Alicyclobacillus sp. SO9: one gene and its partner. The protein of the gene in region 1 interacts with the protein of each later gene in a pairwise test. Links are inferred from orthologs where the notes say so. Each region holds a gene or a part of one and is shown on either strand. Other genes may lie near its edges.

What was found. Proteins that work in one complex are often made in the same cells at the same time.
Region 2: the proteins of topA (region 1) and GI364_RS23095 interact in binary tests that used the Escherichia coli proteins (3 or more experiments, as listed by UniProt). The link is inferred for Alicyclobacillus sp. SO9 from one-to-one orthologs.

The regions. Positions count from the first base shown.
Region 1 is NZ_CP066339.1:2,331,377-2,336,458, forward strand. Bases 1,238-4,198 are described here. They hold topA (type I DNA topoisomerase), read left to right. Parts: upstream 1,238-1,635; coding sequence 1,636-3,762; downstream 3,763-4,198. Other genes in these bases: dprA (DNA-processing protein DprA), read left to right, coding at 1,238-1,368; trmFO (methylenetetrahydrofolate--tRNA-(uracil(54)-C(5))-methyltransferase (FADH(2)-oxidizing) TrmFO), read left to right, coding at 3,759-4,198. Also shown: sucD (succinate--CoA ligase subunit alpha), read left to right, coding at 1-122; more of dprA, read left to right, coding at 286-1,237; more of trmFO, read left to right, coding at 4,199-5,081. UniProt on the Escherichia coli protein: Releases the supercoiling and torsional tension of DNA, which is introduced during the DNA replication and transcription, by transiently cleaving and rejoining one strand of the DNA duplex.
Region 2 is NZ_CP066339.1:4,943,873-4,947,811, forward strand. The notes cover bases 1,061-3,939. They hold GI364_RS23095 (YigZ family protein), read left to right. Parts: upstream 1,061-2,105; coding sequence 2,106-2,774; downstream 2,775-3,939. Other genes in these bases: GI364_RS23090 (sugar transferase), read right to left, coding at 1,061-1,766; galU (UTP--glucose-1-phosphate uridylyltransferase GalU), read left to right, coding at 2,970-3,857. Outside these bases: GI364_RS23085 (glycosyltransferase family 4 protein), read right to left, coding at 1-223; more of GI364_RS23090, read right to left, coding at 366-1,060.

The sequences.
Region 1 (5,082 bases):
CCAAAAAAGCCAAGATGGAAGAGTGCGGTATTCGCGTTGCTCCCACTCCGTCTGAAATGGGGTCCACTTTGGCTGCAGTGCTTGAAGAACGCGGCTTACTGGAGAAATGTAAAGTCAAATAGCGGCAGCGTTTGCTGTAAGGAGACCGTCTGGCTAAAAGGGACCGTGTTACGGTCCCTTTTCGATTTACGAGGCTGTTTTTCGTTTTGACTGCAGTATTTCCCGTTTGGTCATGGTCACTGCGCAGGGAAGTCTCTATAGTGAGTGTGGAGATGGGGGAGTGTCATGACGGAAGGGGAAAGGACCGCAGCGATAGCCTTGGCCATGTGTAATGGACTCGAGCGAAGAAGCCTGAATAAGGTGGTTACAGGGCTTCATAGTGCCGTAAGAGCCTGGAAAGCAGACCCCGCGGAGTGGTTGGTCCACTGTAGTCTTCATCAGCACACGATTGAGAAATTAGACCGCTGGCGAACGAAGCAGAATCCGTCAGCGTTGGTCAAGAAATTGTCCAACCAGGGAATTGGAGCTGTGGTTCGCGGTGAGGAACTGTACCCGGAAAGACTGCTGCAGTGGGGGGAGAATGCCCCTCTGGTACTGTTTGTGAAAGGCAACAGAGAACTCCTAATGAGACTCCCAGCGGTATCAGTTGTAGGCACTCGCAGGGCCTCAGCGTATGGATTAGAGGCTGCACGTTGGCTGGCCAATTCTCTTGCTGGTGCCGGTGTCACAGTTGTGTCTGGACTCGCCCTCGGCATAGATGCAGCGGCTCATCGAGCTGCCCTCAGAGCCAGCGGCCCTACGATTGCAGTCCTGGGATCGGGCGTAAATGTCTGCTACCCTCCGTCACATCGCGACTTGTTTCAGCAGATACAGGAAAGCGGGTTACTGGTCAGCGAGTATCCACCAGACGACCCTGTCGCAAAGCATCACTTTCCCGAAAGAAATCGAATTATAGCGGCTTTAGGAGAGATTGTAATCATTGTCCAGGCAGGCCCAAAAAGCGGAGCGTTGACTACCGTCGACGCAGCTCTCGGACTCGGTCGAGACGTCTATGTGGTACCGGGTCCAATTACATCAAAATTGTTCAAAGGTTCAAACCAACTCCTGAAGGATGGCGCTCAAATTATGCTTGACCCAGAAGATTTGCTTACCGACCTGAACTTGCAGGTCGACTTCACCCAGTCTAGATATCCTGTTCGCTGGAAAGAATTATATGAGGCTCTCGAATCCGCTATGGGGGCGTCAGAATTGTCCGATATCCTGGGCTTGCCGCTAAAGGTAGTCTATGCGGCATTGATGGAACTAGAATTAGACGGGTGGATAAGGCACGTGCCGGGCGGACTGTATGAACGAAATTTAAGTGGATGAATATAGGCGGAATAACTTTTTTTAACTTTAAATTTGCAAAAACAGGAGCATGTGAGGTACGGTCAATATGTGGTGAGTTGCAGGATTTGCCACCGGGAATCTCATCATTACAGCGAGTACTCCAATTTGAACTCGGTTGTGAAGATGGTGCATGTGATGATAATATGTGTTGACATACGGTCATTTTCAGAATGTGAGTCGGTCCGTTTCCATGTTTGACAACTCACTTACATGTTTTTTTGTACGCTTGGCTAAGGAGGAAAGCCATTGGCAGATTATCTTGTCATCGTGGAGTCACCAGCAAAAGCGAAGACGATTGGCAAGTACCTCGGAAAACGGTACGCAGTGAAAGCCTCTATGGGGCACGTACGGGATTTGCCAAAGAGTCAACTTGGCGTCGATGTGAATCAAGACTTTGAACCCAAGTATATTACCATTCGGGGTAAGGGTGACGTCATCAAGACGCTGAAATCGGCAACAAAGAAAGCTAAACGCGTTTTTCTTGCGGCTGACCCTGACCGCGAAGGCGAAGCCATTGCGTGGCACTTGGCCAATGTATTGGATTTGGATGAAACTGCGCCTTGTCGTGTTGTATTTCACGAAATTACAAAAGATGCGGTTAAGGATGCTTTCAAGAACCCTCGACAAATCCACATGGATTTGGTAAACGCTCAACAAACCCGAAGGATCCTTGACAGGTTGGTCGGGTATCGTCTCAGTCCTTTGTTATGGAAAAAAGTCAAGAAAGGGCTTTCGGCAGGGCGCGTTCAGTCTGTTGCCGTTCGGTTAATCGTTGAGCGCGAGCGAGAGATAAAGGCATTCAATCCTGAGGAATACTGGACGGTAGACGCAAAGTTTCCGCTTGAGAAAGGGAGCCTCACAGCTCGTTTTTACGGATATAATCAAGAAAAGACTGCTTTGCCCAATCAAGAAGCTGTTACAAATCTGCTTGACTATGCAAAAGGACATCAATACAGCATTGAGCATGTCAAAAAGTCTGAACGCAAGCGCAATCCTAGTCCGCCATTTACAACAAGCAGTTTGCAACAGGAGGCTGCGCGTAAATTGGGTTTCCGGGCTTATCGAACGATGTCTGTTGCGCAGCAACTCTACGAAGGACTAGACGTTGGAGGCGGCGGCGGGTCGGTTGGCTTAATCACGTATATGCGTACAGATTCGACTCGAATATCTGATACGGCGCAATCAGAGGCTCGCACGTATATTAGTGAGCACTATGGCAACGACTACGTGCCTGAAAAGCCAAAGCAGTACAAGACAAAAGGTGACGCCCAGGACGCCCATGAAGGAATTCGTCCGACTTCAGTATTGCGGTCTCCTGCAGAAATGAAGTCATTTCTCTCCAAGGATCAATATCGTTTGTATAAACTCATCTGGGATAGGTTTGTTGCGAGTCAGATGAGCCACGCGTTGCTGGATACGACCACCATTGACATCCGCGTCCGCGATGCTCGCTTTCGTGCCACGGGTTCAGTGCTGAAGTTTCCAGGATTCATGGCAATCTATACGGAAGGCAAGGACGACGCGTCAGAAGAGGAACAAAGCAAGTTACTGCCGCCTGTTTCAGAGGGGCAAGACCTTGGTGAGCCGGAAATGACACCTGAACAACACTTCACACAGCCGCCGCCGAGATTCTCCGAGTCAAGTTTGGTGAAGGAAATGGAAGAACGGGGAATAGGTCGACCCAGCACGTATGCACCGACTATTGATACGATTTTAAAGCGCGGTTACGTAGTGTTGGATCAAAAGCGATTCACACCTACAGAACTGGGCGAAATTGTTGTTGATATGCTAAACGAGTATTTTCATGAACTGATTGATGTGGATTTTACAGCCCATCTTGAAGAAGAGCTGGATGCTATAGAGGAGGGGCAGGTCGACGGAGACAAAGTTTTAAAAGACTTTTATGGTCCCTTTGAAGAGCATCTGGAGCAGGCTGAAAAATCACTGGAACATGTACAGATTGCTGACGAAGAATCTGACGTAGAGTGCGAAAAGTGCGGCAGAATGATGGTATATAAACATGGTCGCTACGGGAAATTCTTAGCTTGCCCAGGATTCCCTGAATGTAGGAACACAAAGCCGATTATCAAGGAAGTGGGTGTCAACTGCCCGGACTGCGGAAGTCCCCTAGTCGAGCGGAAAGGAAAGCGCCGCGTATTCTACGGTTGCAGCAGTTACCCTGAGTGTGACTATGTCCTTTGGCAGAAGCCGTCTGGACAGTATTGCCCGGTTTGTCAGCATCCGATGGTGGAAAAACGTTCTAAGGGTAAAGTGGAGATTATTTGCAGCAATGAGAATGAACACGATAAAATCCTGCAGCAGGAAAATCCTAAGCAAGCTGAGCGAGAGAACCAGACGGCATCAAGGAGATGAGGGGCTTGTCAGTGAAAGTGATTGGAGCTGGGTTGGCGGGCTCCGAAGCCGCCTGGCAGATTGCCAGGCAGGGAATTCCTGTGACACTCTATGAAATGAGGCCGGTCAGAACAACAGAGGCGCATCATACGGGGATGTTTGCAGAACTAGTATGCAGCAATTCACTGCGAGCTGCTGCCGTTACGAATGCAGTGGGACTTTTAAAGCAAGAAATGCGGGAACTGGACTCTCTTGTTATCCGCTGTGCAGACGAAACTGCTGTTCCTGCAGGAGGAGCTCTTGCGGTGGACCGAGATGCATTCTCGCAAGCCATTACAAAGGCTCTTGAAGCACATCCTTTGATTGAGATTCGGCGTGAAGAAGTGACGACTCTGCCTGAGGATGGCCTCGTCGTAATCGCAACAGGTCCACTTACAACTCCGGAATTGTCAGAATCCCTCTTGAAGTTCACAGGGAAGCAGCATTTGTCTTTCTTTGATGCAGCAGCTCCAATTTTAACTGAGGAGTCCTTGAATCGTGACAAAGTGTATTTGGCCTCTCGATACAACAAGGGTGAAGCAGCCTATTTGAACTGTCCCATGACAGAAAACGAGTTTGCAGACTTCTACGATGCGCTGATTCATGCCGAGACAGCTGAGCTTCACGACTTCGAGAAAGGACAGTACTTTGAGGGGTGTATGCCCATCGAGGTGATGGCGGCCCGGGGTGTCAAAACGGTCCTGTTCGGTCCCATGAAACCTGTCGGTTTGGAGGACCCTCGAACAGGCAAGCGTCCCTTTGCCGTTGTTCAGCTGCGGCAGGACAATGCTTCCGCGACACTGTATAACATGGTAGGCTTCCAGACACACCTAAAATGGGGAGAACAAAAACGTGTTTTCCGCATGATTCCTGGACTCGAACAGGCGGAATTCGTAAGGTATGGTGTTATGCATAGAAACACCTATATCAATAGTCCGTCTGTCTTGGAACCTACATATCAAACTAAGCACAGACAAAACCTGTTTTTGGCTGGTCAAATCACCGGTGTGGAAGGATACGTTGAGTCTGCGGGCGCAGGACTCGTGGCGGGGATGAACGCGGGTCGCATAGCTCGCAGCCTCAGTCCGCTGGTGGTGCCGCAGACCACTGCTATTGGTAGCTTGGCGTACTATATCACGCACGCCCATGCAGATAACTTTCAGCCAATGAATGCAACATTCGGTTTGCTGCCGCCATTGTCTCACAAGGTGAAGGACAAGAAAGTTCGAAATCAACAGTTGGCTGAGAGAGCGCTGTGTGATATTCGAGACTTGACCACTACCTTGGAAAAGGAAGCCTAGC
Region 2 (3,939 bases), 2.6 Mb from region 1 along the record:
ACAATTGATCTGTCAGGATTCTGTTTTTAAACGGACTAAACAGAACTCTCATCCCAGCGCACACCGGAAGAACAAGGTCCCTCCCCCCCGGATGAGCCAATACCGTTACAGAGGAACGTACACTTTCTGGAGTATTTTTGAGAAATTCAAGTACATATTTTTCAATACCAGTAACCTTGTCCGAATCAACCACAGTTGCAACGACGCCGAAATTGCGACCCAAGACCATGCCCCCCTGCAGAATAATAAGAGTTCGAGGCATTAGAGCAAAAGGAGAGCACTATGCAGTCCCAATTGGGATACAAAAATCCAACAACCCACGAGATTTTTGCTCCACATTCATCCAGAATTGCACGTTTCAAAACCTAGAAGGCTCCATGCTTTTTGAAGATAGCGGGAATCGTTTTAAACAATATAACCACATCGCTAAAAAACGTCCAATTGTCAATATATGCGAGATCCAAACTCATCCACTGCTCAAAATCAATTTCGTTTCGACCGCTAATCTGCCATGTGCAGGTAATTCCCGGTTTGACACTCAGCCTGCGCAAATGCACATAATCGTAGTCGTCGACTTCACTAGGAAGAGGCGGCCTCGGTCCTACAAGACTCATATCGCCTTTAAGCACATTAAAGAGCTGGGGCAATTCATCAAGACTTGTTTTTCTTAAGAAGCGACCCATGCGGGTGATACGCGGATCATTTTTCATCTTAAAGACGGGACCAGACATCTCGTTGTATGCCTGCAACGCCTTTTTCCTTTCCTCGGCGTCTACGACCATGCTTCTGAACTTAAACATTTTAAAGGACTGCTTATGCAACCCGACTCGGTTCTGCGCAAAAAACACTGGCCCACCGTCGTCCAGTTTAATCGCCAAAGCGATAACCAGCAGAACCGGAGACACCACAACCAGGCCCACAGTAGCCAGAGCCACATCTGTTGCCCGCTTCAGAATCAAGCCGCTTGCTGAATGGGGAATTCCTGAAAGCACTAGCCGCGAAACTCCCATGCCGTGAACAATTTCGCTGGATGCAATCTTTGAAGATAAACCATCTAGAATGAGTTCCGTTGTGATGCCGTGCATTTCGCACACTTTAATAACCCGCTCTAAATACGGGTGGTTTGCAGGAAGAGCAATCACCACTCCGTCGACAACATTGGCTGTCAATACAGACTCCAAAGTGGACGTGTTGCCTAAAAAGAGGGAGCCGAGATTTTCGAGATCGACCTCGTCCGTGACAATCCCTAATACCCTCAATCCAAACCGGGGATTCTTCTCAACATTTTCGATATATCTCAGCGCGGCTTCACCGGAACCCACGACAATTCGGGTTCTGGCATCCCAGCCGGCCCTTCGGATCCTTGCAAGGTACAAGCTGACAAGGACTCGTGTCCCCATCATATAGATAATAGAAGTCAAAAAGAAGAGACCTATAAACAGTCGACTGAAGTGACCCAGTTTTAACACAAACGCTAACAGCGAGAAGAACAGCAGTGCTAATGCGTTCACTCGCAAGACCACCCACAGTTCGGTTTTGAATCCAAACAGCCGGCGTACTGGATATTCGCTGAACAGAACCAGGGATGACATCCACGCCAAAGACGAAAATAACAAAGTCTTAGTATAGATCGGCTCTGCGACACTAAATGGATAATTTCCACGAAGGCTGCCGAAAATATGGTAGGCGGTATAGAACGAAAATATCACGACGAGGATATCAAGGAAAAATCCCAGTCTGCGACTGTTGTCAGCCAGACGATCCAACTCGCACCCCTCCAAATAAACTGCGCAAAGGCCTCAACTCTACTCCCTAGCGCCCAAGTACATTACTATATTTTTGCCATCGGAACATCAAATATACTTCAGATGGAATATAATGTCGTCGGCCCATTCCCTAGATTCTACAATATAACACTTGCTGAAACGCCTTACAGTGACTATTTTCAACATCTATCAACTATCTTTTACATCTATCAGAGCAACAAACATTATAATAACAGGCTAATGTTAAGAATGTATTAATCCACAAGCATTAGACGAGAGTAACACAAAACTTGTTACAATAGTGGCAGGACACACAGATTGACACGGAGGGAGTATATCATGCCAGGTACAGACTCATTTCTCACCCTTGTTTCCCCTTCAGAAACTGAGGTCATCATTAAAAAGTCCCGGTTCATCGGCGGCTCCTATCCCGTTACAACGGTAGATGAAGCTGATTCAATACTGAATGAAGTCAGGACGACACATAAAACAGCAAACCACAACTGTTTTGCCTATAGCATTGGGCTCAATGTTCCCATTGAGAAATCATCCGATGACGGAGAACCGTCAGGTACTGCCGGCCGGCCAATTCTCGAGGTTCTTCGACAAAAGAAACTCAATAACGTGTTAGTTATTGTAACACGTTATTTTGGCGGCACATTGTTAGGTGCAAGCGGCCTAGTACGAGCATACACCGATACAACTGCAAAGGCTATAGAAAATAATAGTTTCGTCAGATGTTTTCTCATGTCCCGATTGCATATTATTACAGATTACACTCAGTTTGGCAAACTGGAACATGAGCTTTCTCAGGCAAATGTAGCAATTTTCGACAAACAGTTCACAGATGCCGTCAGTCTGGCTATCTACATCCCTGCGTATGATGTAAAGCACTGGCTGGAGCAACTGGCCGACTGGACAAACGGCCGTGCTCACGTCGATGTAGGAGAGCCAGAGTACGTCGGTGTAAAGGAAACCGGGGACTTTGTCTTTGGAATCTATCCATAGTAAATGCATCGTATTCAATGCACCCTAAGACTGTGCAGAAAACCAACTCAATGCTATCGGATAAATTTGTCTTTTGTTTCACAACTTTCTATATTATGATGTGTGGAATTGCACAACTATTTATTTCCTTATGCTGCAGCTGATAGAATAGATTACAATTACGTTACATAAGTTTCGTCATAGAGGTGACCTACGTTGAAAAAAGTGCGGAAAGCTGTCATCCCGGCGGCAGGGTTCGGAACGCGAATGCTGCCGGCCACCAAGGCTGTTCCGAAAGAAATGTTGCCCATTTTGAACAAGCCCTGCATTCAATACATTGTTGAAGAGGCTGTGTACGCCGGAATTGAGGAAATCCTCATTATCACAGGACGTGCAAAAAAAGCGATTGAAGATCACTTTGACAGGTCTCCGGAGCTTGAACTCCACCTAGAGCAGAGCAGGAAATCCTCTATGCTATCTGAAGTAAAGGCTATTTCCGATCTCGTTGACATCCACTACGTCCGCCAAAAGACGGCCATGGGACTGGGTCATGCAATTTTGTGTGCGAGATCGTTCATTGGGGACGAGCCCTTTGCCGTTCTCCTCGGAGATGACATTATTCAGTCTGAGGTACCTGTCACAAAGCAACTGATGGATGAGTACGTGAATACACAGTCAGCCATGGTAGGTGTACAGCGAGTGCCAAACGAGAACGTTTCGAAATACGGCATCATTAACCCCGGGCCACACTCTGAAGAGAGTCGGCACATCCCAGTGCAGACCATTGTTGAGAAGCCTGCCCCACAGGACGCACCATCAAACTTAGCGGTCTTAGGGCGATACATTCTTCCCGCCACCATTTTCAATCAGTTGGAGAACATTCCCGTCGGCCACGGCGGCGAACTCCAATTAACCGACGCCATCGCGCGCCTTGCCGAAACCGGCCAAACCACTGCCCTTCAGTTTGAAGGAGTGCGCCATGACATCGGCAATCTGGAAGGATGGCTGCGGGCCAACATGTCTTTCGCAATGGAGCGCCCAAACCTGGCTGCATCACTAATGGCACAACTGAAGAAGGAAAATTTGCAACGACGGTTAAGCTAACCGTTCGCACTTATATAACTGGTTCATCCGCTCTGAAAACTCTAATTTCATGCGTGCTCCAACGTCAAAAGAGACCCGGCAT